2 regions of the Undibacterium sp. JH2W genome follow, and region 2 is predicted to be linked to the other one. Evidence: riboswitches for the same ligand, from Rfam matches in the RefSeq annotation. Region 2 holds a riboswitch; the other holds the start of a gene.
What was found. A riboswitch is a leader RNA that binds a small molecule or an ion and turns the genes downstream of it on or off. The one in region 2 is predicted to bind glycine.
Positions count from the first base shown of each region.

Region 1: linked by a shared signal. The riboswitch ahead of ACO0LC_RS26135 (hypothetical protein) and the one ahead of gcvT (glycine cleavage system aminomethyltransferase GcvT) in region 2 are both predicted to bind glycine.

Region 1 covers NZ_JBMPOT010000024.1:54,683-65,545, reverse strand. Annotated here, with positions in the region: gene ACO0LC_RS26175 (hypothetical protein) at 825-1,040, opposite strand; gene ACO0LC_RS26170 (hypothetical protein) at 1,270-1,866, opposite strand; gene ACO0LC_RS26165 (GNAT family N-acetyltransferase) at 1,939-2,109, opposite strand; gene ACO0LC_RS26160 (peptidase U32 family protein) at 2,300-4,273, opposite strand; gene ACO0LC_RS26155 (hypothetical protein) at 4,370-4,576, opposite strand; gene dacB (D-alanyl-D-alanine carboxypeptidase/D-alanyl-D-alanine endopeptidase) at 4,590-6,110, shown strand; gene ACO0LC_RS26145 (hypothetical protein) at 6,122-7,057, opposite strand; gene ACO0LC_RS26140 (hypothetical protein) at 7,147-8,601, opposite strand; glycine riboswitch at 8,798-8,895, shown strand; gene ACO0LC_RS26135 (hypothetical protein) at 9,061-9,261, shown strand; gene ACO0LC_RS26130 (hypothetical protein) at 9,487-10,164, shown strand; gene ACO0LC_RS26125 (C39 family peptidase) at 10,207-10,794, shown strand.
Region 2 covers NZ_JBMPOT010000002.1:171,918-182,780, reverse strand. Annotated here, with positions in the region: gene gcvP (aminomethyl-transferring glycine dehydrogenase) at 1-2,766, opposite strand, end outside; gene gcvH (glycine cleavage system protein GcvH) at 2,886-3,263, opposite strand; gene gcvT (glycine cleavage system aminomethyltransferase GcvT) at 3,357-4,487, opposite strand; glycine riboswitch at 4,560-4,698, opposite strand; glycine riboswitch at 4,710-4,798, opposite strand; gene ACO0LC_RS03085 (penicillin acylase family protein) at 5,303-7,708, opposite strand; gene ACO0LC_RS03080 (ABC transporter transmembrane domain-containing protein) at 7,936-9,747, shown strand; gene ACO0LC_RS03075 (VOC family protein) at 9,812-10,186, shown strand; gene ACO0LC_RS03070 (TetR/AcrR family transcriptional regulator) at 10,201-10,776, opposite strand.

The DNA of each region.
Region 1 (10,863 bases), on a different contig from region 2:
TTGTATGTTTTTTTCGGCATGGCATACAAGCATCACTATGGATTAATGCCAATGTCGGATTAAATATATCTAAAACTATACTATGTTATAGGATGTCATACAACAATAGATTACAAGGGAACTGATTAAAACCAAAACTTATGTCATAGAAGCAATGCCCCTAAGAACCTGTTCACGATCTGTAGCAAGCAGGCGTCAGCGAGGAGAAGAGCAGCGCAAAACGCGATATCCTTCCAGTACATGGGCAGGTTGAGCAGCACATAAGCGCCGATCAAGCCCGTACAGTAAGATCCCGAACAGGTTCCAAGATCGTAAACAGGATCTACATGACCAGTATGAAGGTACTGCTATCGCTGAAAATTGCAAAGTTGTTATTATACTTATTACCACAAAGTCATCAGACAACATACCACCTCATCATCGCATGTGTATCGCTCGCATAATTGATAGGCTGGCAGGCGGGTCAGTTAGTGTAGGTACAATTAGCGGAGCGTAAGCCTACGCATGCAAAGTGCAAAAACAGCAGCAAGTCCCTCAAACTCGGCGTCAGAATCATCTTGCAATCTGTATCTGTGCGATAGCAGCGCAGCTATCCTGAATTCACTTTGATGCAGCGAATATCAGCCTTTGCCGACATGCGTACGATTACGCTCCGCTAATCGTACCTACGCAGACTACACTGGCCGCAGTCAAATGCTCTTGTAGGAGCGGCTTTAGCCGCGAACATGGGGTCGCCATACGCTATGGACGTTATTGGGCAATTTCGTTAGCGGCGATTCGCGGCTGAAGCCGCTCCTACGTGACGAGGGGCGCACTATTCTGACTCAGGCTTGCTGTGCTTTTCTCTCTGCTGCCATGGCGTTGTTCCTGGCGATGTCCAGTTCCATCGCTTTCATCTTTTCCTGATGTTCCATGGTGCGGTATTGCAAGTCTGTTTCCTGCTGGCCGGTCTTGATCCAGGCATGGCAAACTGAATAGGCGATGGCAACACAAAATGCACCGAGGGGAACGATTTGTGAGTAAGCGAGCATATCAGACATGGTAGTCTTTCCTTGGTTGATTGAGACTCCAGTATAAGGAAGGCGAACCATCTGCATAAGTAGCAACTGTAAGCAGTATCTCATGACAAATGTCAAGATTTTCATTGGCAGTGAAGACAGTCGCTATTACGTCTGGCGGCTATGCCCTCCCCCCATTATCCGCCACCGGGAACAAGCCTGACCTCGCCACTCTGGTCATCGATCATCAGTCAAACCCATGCCACCGGCATCACACGGGGACAATCGATTCGACCTGTTCCTCTGATAGCTGGGTGTGGGGATGGCTTTCAATACGATCATCGTTTTTAAGTAGCACTTTGAAGCCGTCTTCCCCAGAAAGACCAATTGCCCAATTTCCAACCGCAACATATGGTACCGGCAAGTTTACTGTAATTTCATGGTTTTCAAGATTGATGAAGGCGTCCAGGATACCACTTGATGATGCACGCAAATTAACTCTTAAATAGAATGCAGTTTTCAGCTCCCCCTGGAACGAGAAGTGTTGCATAACAATACTGTTCTTTTCAAAAGGGGCACCTTTTGGAACAATCCGCCATTCTGTTGCATCAAGGTCAACTTTTAATTCCAAATTTTTAGGTAAGCTGACTATACGTTCGTTTGGTAAATTTTCAAGAATCGCACTGTGCGTTTTATTAAATCTTTCAAATAGAACTATTTTCAGTCTGGTGTCTTCTCCAGATGCAAACTTGGTTACATAACCTAAAGTTAACTTCCTTTGCGAATTTAAGCGGGTCTCAATGTAGAAAATATCACCTAACTCCAGATCGCTGGCTTCGGACAATTTCAGATTTTTTGGTAATTTCATGGCTATCCTTGATAATCATGCCAAAAGTAGCATAATGAAAGGCAGTGTAATTATTGCAAACAAAAAATGCAATCATTGTTGGCGCTTACGCAAAAGCTTCACCATCAGCACTTCATCAAAATACGCGCCATCACTTTTCAGTGAGCGCGGCTCGGTCCTATAGATGTCAAAGCCCAGCTTCTGGTGCAAACTTACTGCGGCGAGGTTTGCCTTGACGGCGCTCAGGGTCACCTGTTCGACCATGCCTGCAACGACCTCCAGCAAGCGTAGGTACGGTACGATTAGCAGCGCGTAAGCCTACGTATGATGCGCGCCTGAATGACGGCGAGTCTGTTTTGACAGAAGGCTTGTGCTTGTTTGGTTTTTCTTTTTCAGACGATGTGAAACAAGGTTAGCGGCAGGTGGTTGACATGCGTGCGATTACGTTTTGCCATCACACTGTCTGCGGCCTGGTCTTGTGAAAGCTCACCGTACTGTATTGCACAGATGACGGCGGTGGTGCCTGCAAGATGTGTTTTTTCATCGCCCCTATGATGTGCATCTCACACGGCTTGCAGTCGAATTTGAGCGTGTATTTTTCTTCGCCCGTGACCAGGGTCATCGGTTCGGCCTTGACCTGGCCTTGTACGCCTTGCACGCCCTTGGCCTGCTTGGGGCAGAGGTTGAAGGAGAAGCGCAGGCAGTGTTTGGTAATCATCAGCGATACTTCACCCGGCTCTTCATGTGACTCGTAGGCAGCAGCGATCAGTTGTACGGCGTGTTTTTCATAGAAGCTGCGGGCCTTGTGGTTGTACACATTGGCAAGGTAGCTCAGGGTTGTCTCTGGATACGCGACTGGCGGTTCAACGGCCGGTGTGCGTAATGGACGCAACCATGCTGAAAGACGTGCGGCCTCGTGCGCAGTGACAGCATCGCGGCGCAAGGCGTTAATGACGGAGGATGGTACGAACCAAGGCTGCTGCAAATCCAGATTGACCTGCGCTGCTTCAAACATGGTATTACCGAGCTTGGCGAGATTGTCGCGCAAGCCGGCTTCTGCCTTGTCGCGGTTTTGTGCGGGTTCCAGTGCCAGTTGCGTACTGACTTCAGAGCTTACGCCATCTTCATCGGTGATTTTCAGGCTCAGGCCATCTGCTTTTTCTGTCAAGCTCATATAGACAGGAATGCGGCGCTCGGCAGACTTCTTGGTCAGTGCATGTTCCCAGCGATGGTCACGGTTACGGTTGATCAGGGTGCCGACTTTGAGGCTGACCAGATCGGCCATTTTTTCATTCGGGAAGACGCGCCAGATTTCACCGTTTTCTGATGCGCCTACGCGTTCTACCGTGTTGGCTTGTATGCCCGCGACTTCACGCTTGACCATGTAGTTGAGGCCGTCACCGTTGGACATGGGTTCATTGGCTTCTATCTCAAAGTAGTTGGCAGCCAGGCGGGTCACATAACCGAGGTGCAGGCCTACATATTTGGGCGAATCAAATGCGCCTATGTCGTCGAGACGGCCATTGGCAAAATAATCTGTGTGGCCGCGGTGGAAGTTCTTGTCCACATTGGGACTGAATGACACCTGGCTATGGCCGCTGGACGCGCGCGTGAATTCTGGCCTGCGCTCGAGAATTTCATCCAGCAGCAAGCGGTAATGGGCGGTGATGTTCTTGACATAGCCCATGTCCTTGTAGCGGCCTTCTATCTTCAAAGACTGTACGCCCGCATCGAGCAGTGCTTCAAGATTGCGGCTCTGGTCATTGTCTTTCATCGACAACAAATGTTTTTCATAAGCGACTACCCTGCCCTCGCCATCGCTGAGGGTATAAGGCAGGCGGCAGGCTTGTGAACAATCGCCACGATTGGCGCTGCGACCATTGTCAGCATGCGAGATATAGCATTGGCCAGAGAAAGCCACACACAAGGCACCATGCACAAAATATTCAAGCGGCGTGGCAACCTGGGCCTTGATGGCCTGTATCTGCTTGATCGTCAGTTCACGTGCCAGTACCAATTGCGAGAAACCGACATCGCCAAGGAATTTGGCTTTTTCCACGCCACGGATATCGCATTGTGTGCTGGCATGCAGTTGGATGGGCGGGATATCGAGTTCCAAAATGCCCATGTCTTGCACGATGAGGGCATCGACACCGGCGTCATACAGCTGACGTATCTGCTTCCTTGCCGGTTCCAGCTCAGAATCATGCAGGATGGTATTCATGGTCACGAAGATGCGCGCATGATAGCGGTGGGCAAATTCCACCAGGCTGGCTATCTCGCTGATTTCATTACTGGCATTGTGACGCGCGCCAAAAGAAGGGCCACCGATGTAGACTGCATCAGCACCATGCAAGATCGCTTCCCGGCCTATCTCTACAGTTTTGGCGGGCGATAACAGTTCGGTCTGGTTGACTAGCAAGCTCATGGCGGTGGCAAATGACGGGGAAAGGGCGAAATTATAAAGGAAATCAAGGGCTTATGTCGTATTTGATGCTGTGGCCAAGCCTGAATTGAATATTAGTTATGCAATATTCAAGCTCACAAACCCAGTTTCTTGAGTATCAATCAACTTTAGCAGATCGTTTTTGCCATCTGCAGTGTAGGACAAAGCAGGCAGATAAAAAGCAGATAAGCAAAATATATAGGCTGCAAACAAATTTTCATTGCGTAAAAAGTACGCTTTTCTGTTTCCTTCACTTGCCTGCTCTACAATACCGCCTGATGTCATTATTAGAATACTTATGCGCCTCATTCCTGCCAGCCTGTTTTTTGTCTTGCCCCTGCTCCCTGCCTGCGCTTTTGCACAAGCCAGCCTGCCACCGGCAGTCGAGGTCGCCTTCAGCAAGACCAATGTCCCGGTACAAGCCTTTAGCGCCATCGTCATGCCAGCCAGTGGCGGTGCTGCTGTCCTGACGCAAGTCGCAGACAGGCCCATGAACCCCGCTTCGGCCATGAAACTGGTCACTACCCTGGTCGGGCTGGAAGAGCTAGGCCCCAATTTCCGCTGGAAGACGCAAATCCTGGCGGATAAAACAGCGAAAAAAAACAATGACAGCCTGACTGGCACCATGTATTTGCGTGGCGGTGGCGACCCCAATCTGTCCATAGAAAAACTGAGCAGCATGCTGCGCAATCTGCGCAACCAGGGCTTGCGAAAATTGCGTGGTGATCTCATTCTTGATCGCAGTTATTTCCAGCCTGAGCGACCCGATATAGGCGCACCGCAATTCGATGAGTTCCCGGATGCTTATTACAACGTCATACCGGATGCCTTGCTGGTGAACAGCAATCTGAGCAGCATCTCTCTGGAATCAACAGGCGATAAGATAGAGGCACGTCTGAACACACCGCTGGATAAGGTCAAGATCACCAATCACCTGCACTTGAATGAGCTACCCTGCTCAGCCTGGGAGACAGAATGGCTGCCGCCTGTCATAGAAACCACCAGCAATGTCATTGATGACCCAGAAGCAGAAAACCCAAATGCACCAGCCACAAAAAAACCGGCGCACCAGACTACCCGTGGCGGGCTGGAAATCACCTTGAATGGTGGCTTCCCTAAGCGCTGCAAGATCACCAATAATATCAATATCCTGGACCGTAACCAGTATCTGGCGCACCTGATACGCGCCCTGTGGCAAGAGATGGGCGGCACCTGGCAGGGTGAAGTGCGCGATGGTAAAACACCCGCCTCTGCCACAGTCTTGACTGAGCGTGTGTCCGAGCCGCTGGCGGATATACTGCGCATCATCAACAAGCAATCCGACAATGTCATGGCGCGCACGCTCTACCTGACTTTGGGTGCCGAATCAGGCAGTGCAGGCAATAAACAGGGCATGAGCAATTTGCAGGCAGCCGATGCACGTATCAGGCAATGGCTGTTCAAACAAGGCATCAACGATGCCGGGCTGGTGCTGGAAAATGGCGCGGGCCTGTCACGCCTGGAACGTATCAGCCCGCAACAAATGGCTGGTTTATTGCAAGCTGGTGCGCGCAGTAACTGGTATGCAGAATTTGCCAGCAGCCTGCCTGTAGCCTCGCTGGATGGCACCATGCGCCGCCGTTTGAAAGGTGGCCCGGCAGAATTGCGGGCGCGCATCAAGACCGGCACACTGAAAGATGTGGTCGCCGTCGCCGGTTATGTCAGGGATGTCAATGACCAGCAATGGGTGGTCGTGGCCATGATCAATCATGATGAGGCTGCGAGGGCCAAGGCTGCGCTGGATGAATTAATCAACTGGGTCGCGGCCGGGCGGCCTTGACGACTACTCGCCTATTTGGCTTTATGCTGCTTATCATTCTGGACCACATATTGTTGCGTGGCCGGATCAAACACCAGCCTGATCTTGCCCAGTAGTGGCGTGATGAGCAAGTCGTAGCCTGTCAGGCGCTCACCCGTGCTATCTGTGCCATGGCTGACTTCACGATAGCTGATGATCTTGCCTGAAAATTCCAGCAATAGCGGGCCTGGCATGGTGGTGCCGGGGCTGAGCTGCCATCTGGCCAGGTAGTCATGGCAATGGGGTGGTGCCGGGTCGCTGTCGCGCAAGTGCAGGCGCAGGTGCTTGCCTTTACCTGAGCGCATCAGGCTTTCACATTCTGGCCCACTTTCAAAATGCCGGACCAGATCAGGGTCCTTGCTTTTATCGAACATAGGGCTGATCTTGTCGGCCTCTATGCGCAATAAGCGCAGCCAGATATTCACTTCATTTTTTTCTACGTGGCTATGTTCTATCGCCAGGGCAAATTCGCCAGGAAATAATTCCACCAGGCTGGTCTTGCTGATACGGCCATCGGGGGCCAGCCATTCCACCACGTCCTGGCGATTGGTCAATGACCAGGCTTCGCCACGACGCTGAAACCAGTAGGCAGCAATCAGATTGGGTAAGCCAGACTCCAGTGGCTCGCCCTTGACCAGCAAGACTGCGGTATCTTCTGCCAGCTTTTGCACGTGCAGGGCATGCATGCGCAGGGCCAGTTCTGCTACCGGTCTGGCTGAGGCCGGCAGCTCTGCCTTTAACTGCGGTGCCTTGACGATGGCCTTGTCATCTACCACATCCCAGCCCTTGAATACCAGGCGCATGAGGTCGCGCTGCTCCAGGGTTTGCACAGATTCTGTGCGTGTGCAAGCGGCCAGCAGACATAGCGCAAGCAAGGAAAAAAAATGGAAGAGCGGGCGATGCAGGCTTGGTTGAACAGTTAATTGCACAATGGATTACGCAAAAGAAAATCTTCTATGAAGCAAAATAGATTTTAACTGAAGCCTGATGAAGAGCCGATATCAGAAGCACAATCTCTCTATTCACCATTCCTGAAGCGCCGGACAGCCTCATCCCTCTTGGCGATGAGCTTGTCACCCTTGACTTGCATGCCTAGCGCAAAATAAGACTGCGCCAGGGCCTCGAGGGTATAGATATCCCATTCATTGCCATTCGCCATACTCTTTTCCAGCAGGGCTATGGCTTGTTTGTGGCTGTTCTTTTTGGCATATAGCAGGGCCAGCTCATTGATGAGCAATTGATAGGGCTGGCTATTCAAACCTTTTTCAAGCCAGATGCGTGCCCCTTCTGTATCTTCTCCATAAATAGCCATGCCACGCTCATAGCACAGTCGAGACTTCAATTGTTCGACCAGCACTTCATCGTCCGTCATTTGCCTGATCTCGTTGATGAAGGCTTCCATCTCGCTAAACGAACCACCCCATTGCGGCAGCAATTTATTCAGATAGGCATACGCTGGCGAATACAGGCCAGGGTCTTGTTGCAGAGCGGTTTTGAGCAAAGCAAGATCATCTTCTTGCTTGCTGAGCGCCTTGTTATTGCGTATCAATTCACCGGCACAGATAGCGCATGCCATGATTTTTTCATTGGCCTTGTTGAAATCCTGTCTGGCCAGGGCTGCCAGGCAGTGAAATGCGGCAAACTGTGACTTACTGGTTTCTGCCGCAAATTTAGCACCGCGCGCTTCCCAGGCCTGCTCTTGCAAGAACATCCCGCGCGCCAGATAGGCATAGCCATGCTGACTGGTTTTTACCCAGCGATCAAACTGTTTCTTGTACTCTTTATCCAAACGTGACAAGGTGCCAAAACGCGTGTACAGGACATTGGAGTTTAATTTTCCGGCCTGTTTTTTTGCAAAGCCATCGTCCAGTGTCTGATCCAGTTTATTGAATTCGCCGCGCCATAACATTGAGACCAGTATGTTTTGCTCATGCTCTTCATCCGCGTAAGCACTACCCACTTTGGGAACCTCTGGACTTCCTGTAGATTTTTTTTGCCAGATCGCCTGATGTAATTCGGTATTGGCAGCATCGCGAAAAGACTGGTGCCAGGTTTCCTGATAGCCCTCTTCTGTCATATTCTTTTTGTAATTGGCATACCACTCCGTCGTCATGGCCCAATAGTAATAAAATCTTTCTACATCAGGTGGCAAGGGCTGGAAATAAGCCTTGTAAGTCAGCATGCCCTTACTATCTTTTTGCCCTGCCAATTTGTAAGGCATGTAACGGCTTTCCACCATTTTTTTTGCAAAATTGCTCAGTCCAGAACTAGTCAGCCAGGCACTTTCCTTGCCTTTTTCCTTGGCAGCTTCCTGCACTGCTGGCTGGTCTTGCGCATTTACTTCAGCGTGGATAAAACTCAGTGCCAGCCCACAAGCAAGGCTGAGTTTGCCGAGCAGGGACGACAGGCGTGATCGCGAAACCAGGGTAAATTGTAGAGGCATGGATAAAGAGAAGGGGTCGATAGTAGCCATATGATAGCTGGGCTAAGGGACAAACACCAAGCATACCAAAGCATGTAAGGCTGGCAAGCCATTATCAAAACAATGGCTGCACAGCATTAGCAAAAAAATAATCGCTTTGTTATCAAAAATAATTTGTAAATGATTAAGGCGTGCACTATGCTCATTTCTACGACCCACACAAGGGGTTGAGCACAAAGGCGCAAGCCAGGTGATATCGGGAGAGACTGTCTACGCACAAGAAGGACAGCGCCGAAGGAGCAACCACCCCGGAAACTCTCAGGCAACAAGGACCGTTATCACTTTCAAACTCTGAAGAGCTGCCGGACTACGTCGCCCGGCACACCGAAGGAGCAAGCATTGCACTGCCACCAGCAGTTGCAGGCGAAATCTCTCAGGTCCAGGACAGAGGGGGTATCCGCAGCGTATTTTGCGCGCAGATATCTCTTTGACGCCCGGAGTTTCTACATCATGAAACTGACTCATTTGCACGGTGACACTGTCACCGCGATGGCGGCAGCCTGCGCGCTCGCACGACAAAAGACTGGCGACAAAGCCAGGTCTGAAGAAAGCAGCCAGCTCAACCATGGCTACAAAGATGATCTCAATGCAGACAGCTCGACCATGCATGCTCACCACACGTCTTTCTGGTGTAGTCACCTGCATTGTTGATGCTACTCAGCCTTGTTAGCTCCTTGAGCTAATTACCTGTTTCCCGCACCCGCGGGTGAATTGTCCGGCATGTGAACCATGTCATGTTTCAAGCCGCCCAGCCCGCTTGGACAGACGGGCTTTTATCTACATCTCTAGAAGGAGCAAGCTATCATGCATTTGAACTCCGTTTCAAGATACAAAAAATCCACGCTCGCCGCTTTGATGTTCAGTCTCAGCTGTGCTATGACGAGTGCACCGTTACTGGCACAAAACATCAGCAGCGACATCGCCGGTACGACAGAGCAGGCCCGCCTCGTCAGCGCAGCAGCACAACGTGATTTTGCCGACTTTGTGCAATTCAATGTACAGCGGCGTGGTGGCACCCTGCCTGCCGAATTCCCGCTGGAAGTCAATGATGTGCAAGACCTCAAGGATGCCAAAATCAGTTATGGCTTCCCTGTGTATAGCATCCCGCCGCAAGATGTCCTGGCTGGTCGCAGTGATTTGCGTAGCCTGGCCAAGGCCACAGGCGAGTGGCGCTTTGTCATCAGCCTGCATGACACACCGATAGGTCTGGCAACCCTCAGGCAGGACAATGGCCGCTGGGGTATTACCTCCTATGGTGGAAGCGTGCTGGCCAAGGATGTGGATGCAGCTATTGCCGTGCATGGCAATAGCACGCGCTCTAACTTGCGCTTCATCCGTATCTACCAGGCCATGTCAGATTTCCTAGAAGTAGTGTCCCCCACTGATGCCCGTGCCCGCTTCGCGCCTTTGCAGGCAGCCCGGCAAACCCTGCTGCTGCAACAGCGCAGCGAAAAAACCGGAACAGCCTCCGCCAATGGTGGATTGCTGGAACAAAGCGACATCCTCGATCCGCTGCGGGCCAGCATCAAGACCAATATGGATAACTTCCGCTAAGCGCAGCATCCATACTCATACCGACATATATAGGGAGATATCATGCAAAAAAATCTGTTAAGACTGATCCTTGCACTGGGCATCATGCTGGGTGTTTCATCTGCCTTTGCCCAGTCACGCGCACTGAACATACCGCTGGTAACACAAGAGCATAGCCAGTGGTGCTGGGCAGGCAGCAGCAAGGCATTGCTGAGTTTTTACAATCAAAATCCCAGTCAGTGCCAGATCGTCAACTGGGCTTTTGGCTTGAATTACGCCTGTGGCAATAGCAACTTTAACTGGAATAGTTACGCCAACCAGCCCAACTCCATGTATGGCAGCGGTGGTAGCGTGCAAAACATCCTGAACCATTGGGGTGTATCCAACAATGCTTACAACTATGCCTCTTCATGGAATACCGTGGTCAATGACATCAATGCCAACCGCCCCTTCGTCATCCGCTATGGCTGGACCAATGGTGGCGGCCATATCATGGTTGGCTCTGGCTATGAAGTCTACAATGGCACCAATTACATCTACATCATGAACCCATGGCCAGGTGAAGGTAAAACCTATAGAACTTATGGTTCTACGGTTTCGGACTATGACCATCAATGGACACATACCCAGCGTATGAATGTCAGTGGCTGATCACCCTGGCATTGCCGTGACATATACGTCATGAACGTCATGAAATAAGCAGGTGGGAGCTTGTGCATT
Region 2 (10,863 bases):
CACTTCACGGCTGTAAGCATGCGGCCACTCATTGGCGATCAGCACTTCTGCTGTATGCGGCGCATGTTTCAGAGGATTGTCTTTGGCATCGAATTCACCACTGGCTACCTTGGCGATTTCTTCACGGATGCTGATCATGGCATCGATGAAGCGGTCGAGTTCGGCTTGTGATTCGCTTTCTGTCGGTTCTATCATCAGCGTGCCAGGCACAGGGAAGCTCATGGTTGGTGCGTGGAAGCCAAAGTCGATGAGGCGTTTTGCCACGTCTTCATTGGTAATGCCAGTCGCATCTGTCAATGGACGCAGATCCAGAATGCACTCATGCGCCACCAGGCCATCATGACCGCTGTACAGTACAGGGTAATGCGGGGCCAGGCGTTTGGCGATGTAGTTAGCTGCCAGGATCGCTGTTTCTGTCGCTGCCTTCAAGCCTTGCGCGCCCATCATGGCGATGTACATCCATGAGATAGGCAAGATGCTGGCAGAGCCAAATGGTGCGGCGCTGACGGCAGAGATACCATCTTCACCACGGACATAGCCTGTGGATTTCTGATTAGGCAAGAACTTCGCCAAATGGGCACCAACTGCAACCGGGCCTACGCCTGGGCCGCCACCACCGTGAGGGATACAGAAAGTCTTGTGCAGGTTCAGATGGCTGACATCGCCACCAAATTTGCCCGGTGCGGCTACGCCAACCAGCGCATTCATGTTCGCACCATCGACATAGACCTGACCACCGTGGCTATGCACGATTTCGCACAATTGCTGTATGCCTTCTTCAAACACACCATGCGTGGATGGATAAGTCACCATCGCTGCTGCCAGGTTGGCGCTGTGCTTTTCTGCCTTGGCTTGCAAGTCAGCCAGATCAACGTTGCCCTTGTCATCGCAAGCCACCACGACCACGTCCATGCCCACCATGCTGGCGGATGCCGGATTGGTACCATGGGCAGAAGACGGGATCAGGCAGATATTACGGTGTGCTTCACCACGGGATGCGTGGTAAGCCTGGATCACCAGCAATCCAGCGTATTCCCCCTGGGAACCGGCATTTGGTTGCAGGGATACAGCGTCGTAACCAGTCGCTGCACACAGCATGGCTTCCAGCTGATCGATCATTTCGCGGTAACCGATAGTTTGGTCATTTGGCGCAAATGGATGGATGCTGGAGAACTCTGGCCAGGTCACAGGAATCATTTCGCTGGTGGCGTTCAGCTTCATCGTGCATGAACCCAGCGGTATCATGGTGCGGTCCAGCGCCAAATCCTTGTCAGCCAGGCTGCGCAGGTAACGCAGCATTTCATGTTCTGCGTGATAGCGGTTGAAAGTTGGGTGTGTCAGGTAAGTCGTGCCGCGTGTCAGTGCTGCCGGGTATGCATCATTGACGCCTGCTTCTATCGCTGCAAAATCCGGCGCTGTCGTGACACCGCTGGCCTTGGCAAAAATCGTCCACAAAGCTTCAACATCAGCACGTGTGACTGTCTCGTCAAGAGAAACGCCAACTTGTGTTGCGCTGATCTGGCGCAGATTGTAGCCCGCAGCCTGGGCAGCCTGATGGTAGGCAGCAGCATTGGCGACATTGACTGTCAGGGTGTCGAAGTAAGTAGTGTTGGCAATAGCCAGACCCTGTTGTTTCAGGCCGCCAGCCAGCACACCAGTCAGGCGGTGTACCCGCAAGGCGATCTGGCGCAGGCCTGCTGGGCCGTGATAAACGGCATACATGGAGGCAATCACTGCCAGCAACACCTGTGCTGTACAGATATTCGAGGTAGCTTTTTCACGGCGGATATGTTGTTCGCGTGTTTGCAGGGCCAGGCGATAAGCCTTGTTGCCTTGTGCATCAACCGTCACGCCAACCAGACGGCCAGGCATGCTGCGCTTGAATGCATCGCGCGTACCCATATAACCTGCGTGCGGGCCACCAAAGCCCAGCGGTACGCCAAAGCGCTGGCTGTTACCAACGACCACGTCAGCACCCCACTCGCCTGGGGAAGCGATCAGTGTCAGTGCCAGCAAATCGGCAGCAGTGATGACCATCGCGCCTTTTGCATGCAAGGTGGCAGCAAATTCGCGGTAATCGCGGATGGCGCCGTCCACGCCAGGGTATTGCAGCAAGATACCAAAGCAATCATTGTCCAGTGCTTCTGTACCCGTGCAAGTACGCACCTCGATACCCAGCGGCTTGGCGCGGGTTTCTATGATTTCGCGGGTCTGTGGCAAGACATCATCGCCAACATAAAACACATTGGATTTGGATTTGCCTACACGCTGTATCAGCGTCATTGCCTCAGCAGCAGCCGTGCCTTCGTCCAGCATGGATGCATTGGCGATATCCATGCCAGTCAGGTCAGTGATGACTTGCTGGAAATTCAGGATGGCTTCCAGGCGGCCCTGGGAAATCTCTGGCTGGTAAGGTGTGTAAGCTGTGTACCAGGCAGGGTTTTCAAAGATATTGCGCAGGATCACGCCAGGAGTATGCGTATTGTAATAACCCTGACCGATCAAGGACTTCAGTACACGGTTTTTCGACGCCAGTGCCTTCAATGTGGCCAGTGCTTCCTGTTCGGACTTGGCTTCTGTGAATTGCGCCAGTGGCAGCACATCGTGACGGCGGATATTGGCCGGGACGATGGCATCAATCAGGGCTGTGCGGTCAGCATAGCCCAGGGTTTTCAGCATGGCGGCTTGTTCTGCTTCAGAAGGGCCGATATGGCGAGCGATGAAAGCGTCATGCGCTTCCAGTTGGGTCAGTGAAGGACGGGTCATGGTATATGGGGTACGGAAGAGTAACGTGGAATATCAGGCGGAGCTATGCGGGACAAACCGCAACAGGCAAATCCATATTAAAAGAGGCAGCCACAGGGCCACCTCTTTTAACTACATAATCAAGCGATGTTCTTGGCGTAAGCTTCAGCATTCATCAAGGCATCAACATCAGCAATATTGGCTGGTTTCAGTTTGAACAGCCATGCTGCAAACGCGTCAGCATTAATGGATTCTGGTGCATCGGCCAATTCTTCATTGATGGCGACAACTTCGCCAGTCACTGGTGCATAGATGTCGCCAGCTGCTTTAACAGACTCAACCACGGCGCAATCCTTGCCAGCTTCGAGTGCTGTGCCAACTTTAGGCAAATCAACGAAAACGATATCGCCCAAAGCATCCTGAGCAAATGCTGTAATGCCGACAGTGATCGTGCCGTCTGCTTCTGTGCGTACCCATTCGTGGGATGTTGTGTATTTCAGGTCTGCTGGTACGTTCATGATGGGCTCCAGTTAAATAAATTGTTTTAAATAATAATGAGTGGCTAATCAATAGTAGTCAGTACCAGTGCGCTGTACTGACTGCAGATCAAATTATACGGCCAGGATTTTGCCGTTACGGACAAAAGGCAGTTTGACAACGGATGCTGCCAATTGCTTGTCACGGATAACAACATGTACAGTATCGCCGACAGACACGCCCATAGGCAAACGTGCCAGTGCAATTGCCTGTTCCATGGTAGGGCTGAAAGTACCGCTGGTGATTTCGCCTTCGCCTTGTGCGCATACTACTTTTTGATGGGCGCGCAAGATGCCGCCTTTTTCACGCAGGATCAGACCCAGGAACTGGGCGTTCTGGCCTTGTGTTTGCAGTGCTTGCTTGCCAACGAAATCGCGTTCACTGACCAGGTCTATGGTCCAGGCCAGACCAGCATCAAGCGGGTTGACTGTTTCATCCATGTCCTGTCCATACAGATTCATGCCCGCTTCCAGACGCAGGGTGTCACGTGCACCGAGGCCAGCAGGTTTGACACCGGCTGCAACCAGGGCATTCCAGAAATCAGTCACGCGATCGGCAGATACAGCAATCTCGAAACCATCTTCACCGGTATAACCAGTGCGTGCCACCATGACTTCACCAAAGGAAGTATCAGCGACGATGACTGCGTTGAAGGGTTTGATTTCTGCGCTAGCTGCTTTGGTTTCTGGCAAGACTTCCCATGCCTTGGCGCGGGCGTTCGGGCCCTGCACTGCCACCAGGGCAAAAGCGTTAGCACCATCACGGCGCTGGGTAATGGTCAGGCCGCTATTGGTTTCTGCATTGCGGGCATTCATCCAGGCGATGTCTTTTTCTGCCGTGCCAGCATTGACGACGAGGCGGAACCAGTTTTCGCTGAAGAAATAAATGATGAGGTCATCAATGACCGTGCCTTCAGGCTTCAACATGCAGGAATACAGGGCCTTGCCCGCTACCTGCAATTTATCAACATTATTCGCTACCAGGCCACGCAGGAAGCTGCGAACATTTTCGCCCTGGAGATCAACGACACACATATGAGATACATCAAACATGCCGCAATCAGTGCGCACTGCATGATGTTCTTCGATTTGGGAACCATAGTTGACGGGCATGTCCCAACCGCCAAAATCAACCATTTTTGCGCCAGCCGCACGATGGGCTGCATTGAGGGGAGTTGCCTTGAGTGATGTCGCTGCTTGCGTCATGAGTGCCTCATTACCAGATTGAAGGGACGAACAAACGCACGACGACGAATAAACGCCGCATGCGCTGAAATCGCATACCCCTCTGTCCTGGTACCTGAGAGATTACGGGAGCCATGTATGTTTGCTGCCCGCGCGCACCTTCGGTGGGTAGTCCGGCGAATATTTATAAAAATAAACGTATCTGCCGCTACCGCTCTCCAGAGTTGGGGCAACTTTTAACTACCCCGTCGATCGGTCCTTTGTGCCTGAGAGTTTTTTGGGTATTAGCCCCTTCGGCGGCAACTTTCGTCACGCTCTCCCGATCAAGTAGCGCGATTATATAAGGCTTGCAAGGGCTTGGGTAGTTGAGTGTGGAAATATTTACAGAAAAGTGCTTAGTTCATGCTGGATTTGTTAAATTGGCAAATAAAATTTTATTTTAACGAAATTCTTGTATTTGCTTCCATTGCCAAATCGACTATTTAAATATACTTTCCATTTACCGCCTATATTTACCTGATAGTAAATCTCATCCTTGCAGACTGATTTGAATCTTGCATTTTGCGTGAGGCAAATATCTTAAATGCTTTTGCCAAGCTGAAATTAATAACCAGTATTCGTGAAATTATGATTGCAGGCCGGGGGTAGCAATCTTAAATGACGTGTGCAAGTATTTGAAAATCCGAATGCTCAAACACTAGGGATCAGAAATTAGCTCACGCAATAGTTGACCACGAACGCCACTGGATTCCAGCCAAAAGCATGCTGGAATGACGTCAATATGTGCGTTGCATCATTGCCGGATTATGCTTCGGTGATGACGGTAACAGCCCCCCCTATTTCCCCCTCAACACAAGCACACTCTTCGCATGTCCCACAACATCCTTCTCACTCAAATACTGCTGCACATAAGTCCCAGCCGCAAACCCTGCCGCCTGATCATTGTAATGTGCATCAAACAAAACCCCGCTCTGCCCCACAGGATTAATGCCTAGCGCTTTCGAAGCATCAGCAAAATCAATCAGACGTCGTGTTGATGGCCCATACACGACATCCCAGGGTGCTGGTCCTATAGGCCCGGACAAATTATTTGGCACTTCACGCCCACCTGCAACTTCAAACGGGCCTATGTTGAATAGCTTGTCCAGCGGCTTTTGCTGCGCCAAGGGGTGCTTATGTGTCAAGGTATGCGCCTTGCCCCAGGTCCATTGCTTGCTGTCGGCACCAAAGGTTTTTTGCAAATGCGCGATGCTGTCGCGCCAGGCCAGTGCCAGGATATCGTCGCGAGTTTCTACTGCTGGCGTAGTACGGTTATCCCACCAGGGTGAATGCGCATCTGCCAGCAAACGTGGCAAGGCATAGTCAAGCGCGCGGGTACGCAAGAGGTTTTTGAACTGGACTTCACCGACTTCATCTGCCATTGCCGCATAGGTGATCTGATACAGCAATTGACTAAAGATGGTGGGTGCTATGCTATTCGCCTGGTAACTGCCATCCCATTTTTCCAGCAGTTCCAGCAGACGTTTGCCGTCTGCATCAGTTACTTGCTTGCGCAAGGTGGGCAAGATAGAGGGCAAAATCTGCGCAGCATAAGCTGTCTTGTTATCAAGCTGCAAAGCCTGGCTGTTTTTGGTCTCCCACTTGATGCCTGGTTGCGCTAATAAAGCTTCCAGCCTGCGTGCACGTTCATTCAGATTGTAATAGCCGGGGATGGCAAAATCGCCTGATGGCAAGGGTTGTTGATTGGCCGAGACAATGTAGCCGCGCGCAGGATTGACTTCATGCGGATTATCAGCAAAATCAGTAAAGCCAGGCTTGTCTGCCTCTGCTGTACTGCCATCAAGAATAAAAGCCGGGTTGACATCCGATGGTCGCTTGACCAGTTTCGCCGCAGCCCACCAGGCGATGTCGCCTTGCGTATTCGCCCAGACGACATTCAAACCTGGTGCATGGATATTGCTGGCTGCATGGGCTGCTATTTCTTTTGTGCTGGCGCGGTTCAATTCATAAAAGGCATCGAGTACAGGGTTTTCAGTTTCCAAAAATGCCCACCACATGGCGATGGGTTTGGCAGTCAGATCTTCACCCCATGCTTCACGGAAGGCGTCGCTGATGATAGGGCCATGCGCTGATGTTCTCAATTGCAGTTTGAGGGACTCACGCCCTTTGACCTTAATGATTTCTTCGCGGCTTTGCATATCCACCCACTGCCCCTTGATCCAGACTTGATTGGGATTTTGTGGATTGACTTTCTCGGCTATAAAATCGAGATCGTCATTCTGGAACATGGTCAGGGTCCAGCCAAAGTTCTGGTTGTGACCTAACAAGGCAAAGGGATTGAGTGCCTGATGATGGCCATATAATTCAAAACCCGGCATTTTGAGATGAGCTTCATACCAGACCGCGGGTGCCGAGTAAGCGATGTGCGGATCACCCGCCAGCAAGGGTTTACCACTGCCAGTATTTTTACCGGCGACCACCCAGGCATTGCTACCCTCGAACTGAGGCAGGCCAAATTCCTCCAAAGCTTGCTGGCTGGTAGTGGCGATACGATTCATCTTGCCCCAGTCTGCGGCACCCAATTGCAAGGGTTTGATAACACCTTCTGGATGCCAGGCCAGATCGAAAATGCGCAAATAGTCTGCGCCTAGTTTGTCACGTATCTGAGTCAATACTGGTTCAGTACGAAAGGCCGCCGCAAAGCTGTATGCCATATAGCCAGATACAACAACCGTATCTTCTGCAGTAAATGGCCGTTTGGGTATGCCCAGCAATTCAAATTCCAGAGGTGCTGCGTGCGTGGCCTGATATTGATTGATACCATCAAGATAGGCTTTCAGGGCTTTGACTGCAGGAGAGTTTTTATCAAGCCTGGCAGCATAGTCAGCCGCATGCTTGCGCAAACCCAGGGTGCGGAATAAACGGTCGGTATCGAGCAGTTTGGGGCCAAGAATTTCTGCCAGCTCACCTTTGGCCAGGCGACGCACCATTTCCATTTGAAATAATCTATCCTGCGCATGCACATAACCGAGAGCACGATACAAGTCTGCCTCACTTTTTGCTTCTATATGCGGCACACCGCGTTCGTCATATTGCACCGTCACTTCGGCTTGCAAACCCGTGAGCACCTGATTACCTGAGCGCTGCACGCGCTTGCCATACAGATAAACAGCAGCAGCAATGAAGGTAATCAGTAACAGACCTGTCAGTATGAGCAAACTCCATTTCAGCACACGTTTCATCTGTAAGCCTTCTATGCGGTATATTGTTTTTTGATTTTACACTGATGGTCAAAATTACACTCAAACGCTGTTAACTCATAAGTATTGACAATAGTTTATCACCAGAAAAAGACTAGAAGCATGCTATTGATATTCGCCTGCATATCATCATCTATATCTTTCGTTATTGTTTAGCCCGCGGCCCAGCCGACGCTTGCCCTTAGTTTGTCTATCCTTTAGGACTGCGCATGACCACTCCCCCTCCTACCGCTGAAATTTCCCAGCGCAGCAGCTTGCAAACCCTCAAAGGCCTGCTCCCCTTTCTCACGCCCTACAAGATGCAGTTTGTATTGGCAGGCATTGCCTTGCTGGTTGCTGCTGGCGCTACACTGGCAATACCCTATGCTTTCCGCCAGATGATAGACCTGGGTTTTGGTGCCGGCGACCGCAGCATCAAGCATGTGGACCTGACCTTTATCGCCTTGTTTGGGGTGGCCTGCGTACTGGGCATAGCCACGGCCGCCAGGTTTTATATGGTGTCATGGCTGGGTGAAAGAGTGACAGCCGATATACGCAATGCCGTGTATTCGCATGTGGTGACACAAAGCCCGGAATTTTTTGAAACCACACAAACCGGTGAAGTGCTGTCACGTCTGACGACCGACACCACGCTGATACAAACCGTGGTGGGCACCAGCATCTCAATGGCCCTGCGCAATTTCTTGCTGTTCCTCGGCGGCCTGGTGATGTTATTCATTACCAGCCCTAAACTGTCGTCCATCATCATCGTCATGCTGGCGGTAGTGGTCTTGCCCATCATCCTGTTTGGGCGCCGTGTGCGCACCTTATCGCGTGATTCGCAAGACCGGATTGCCGATGCATCAGCAATTGCAGGTGAAATACTGAATGCCATGCCTACCGTGCAAGCCTTCACCCATGAACATATAGAAGCGCAGCGTTTTTCTGGCACAGTGGAAGGCGCATTCAAAACTGCCATGCGCCGCATACGTGCGCGCTCACTGTTGACAGTCATGGCTATCCTGCTGATCTTTGGTGCGATTGTGTTTGTCTTGTGGCTGGGTGCCCATGCAGTAATGCAAGGCCGCATGAGTGGTGGCGAACTGGGTCAGTTCATCCTGTATGCATCCATCGTCGCAGGTGCTGTTGGCGCTTTGTCGGAAGTCATGGGCGATGCCCAGCGCGCTGCCGGTGCAACCGAGCGCTTATTGGAATTGATCGAGGTCAAATCGCCGATACAGAATCCTGTAAAAGCACTGAGTTTGCCTACCCGTGCCGAGCATGATCCCAGAGGGGCAGCACTGTCATTGCAAGGGCTGGAATTTCATTATCCTTCACGCCCCAAGACTGCGGCCTTGCTGAACCTGAAGCTGGATATACAGCCTGGCGAAACTGTTGCCATCGTTGGCTCTTCAGGTGCTGGCAAAACGACGCTATTCCAGATGCTGCTGCGTTTTTATGATCCGCAGCAAGGCAGGATCACCCTGGACGGCATCAATATCCGTGAACTGAATTTGCATGAATTGCGTGGCGCGATAGGCGTGGTGCCACAAGATACCGTCATCTTCTCAGCTAATGCCATGGAAAACATACGCTATGGCCGCGCCGATGCCAGTGATGCAGAAGTGATAGCAGCAGCAAAAATGGCGGCCGCGCATGAGTTTATAGAAAGACTGCCAGAAGGCTATCAATCCTTTCTTGGTGAGCGTGGCGTGCGTCTGTCTGGCGGACAAAAACAGAGGATAGCCATCGCCCGCGCCCTGCTGAAAAATCCCCCATTGCTGTTACTAGATGAAGCCACCAGCGCCCTGGATGCAGAATCAGAACGCCTGGTGCAAGGCGCGCTGGAAGTAGCCATGCAGGGCCGCACTACCCTCATCATTGCCCACCGACTGGCCACTGTGCAGCGTGCCAACCGTATCATCGTCATGGAACATGGCCGCATAGTAGAAACTGGCACCCACGCCTCGTTGGTCGAGCAAGGCGGTGTATATGCAAAATTGGCTGCCTTGCAGTTTGATTTGCATAAAAATGAAGAGTAGAGCCGAATCAATAAAACATGGCAAAATAGCCAACTCACCAACAACACTTACCAAGGAGACCATGATGATAGGCTACATTACTCTAGGCACAAATGATATCGGACGTGCCGCTGCTTTTTACGATGCCTTGCTCGCTGATGTTGGTGCCCGGCGCCAGATAGATCTGGAAGATTTTATTACCTGGGGAGCCAGCCCGAAGCATCCCGCTCTGAGTATAGTCAAACCATATAATGGCGAAGCGGCCACTCCAGGCAATGGCAACATGGTCGCCCTCGTGATGAAAACCAGAGAGCAAGTTCAGGCGGTACATAAAAAAGCACTTGAACTAGGCGGCAAGGATGAAGGTGCGCCAGGCCCAAGAGGTGACAGCGGTTTTTACGCCGCTTATTTCCGCGACCTGGATGGCCATAAACTCAATGCATTCTGCATGGGTGGCTAAAGCCTCAGTTGGCTTCAATCCTTTTCAGCCTCCAGCGTAGCAGCGACAGCGCCCAGGATGCGCTGGGAAAAATCTTCATCTTCTGCCACTCGCGCCAGCACGACTGCTCCCACCATGCTGGCCAAAGCCAGCATGGCCTTATCCTCTCTTTTTTCTTTCGTCTCGCCAGGCAGCAAGTCCGACAGTACAGCCATCAAATCATGTGCGCCTTTATCGGCAGCTTTGCGCACGGTCTTGTTTTGTCTGGCCATGTCTGAACCCAGTGCCGCCAGGGCACAACCCCTGCCCGGCTTGTCCCTGTGGGCGGGAGACAGATAATCATTGGCGATGCGTGACAAGGCGGTATCCGGGGATTCTGCCTGCCATTTCTTCCAGCGCTCTGCCGAACGTCCCAGGCTCAGTGCACAGGTTTGCGCAATCAGATCTTCTTTGGAAGAAAAATTTCCATAAAAGCCACCATGGGTCAGGCCTGCCCCCTTCATCAGATCGACCACGCTGACACCGTCATAGCCACGCTCCCGAAATAGCTGTGAAGCTACATCCAGGATACGCTGGCGATTTTCATTTGCCTGCTCTCGACTGACTTTCATGACGCTACTCCTTAACAAATTCTCTTGACATCATAGATTATAAACGTAATATATACAATCATGATGACCATCATTTAAAGTAAAATA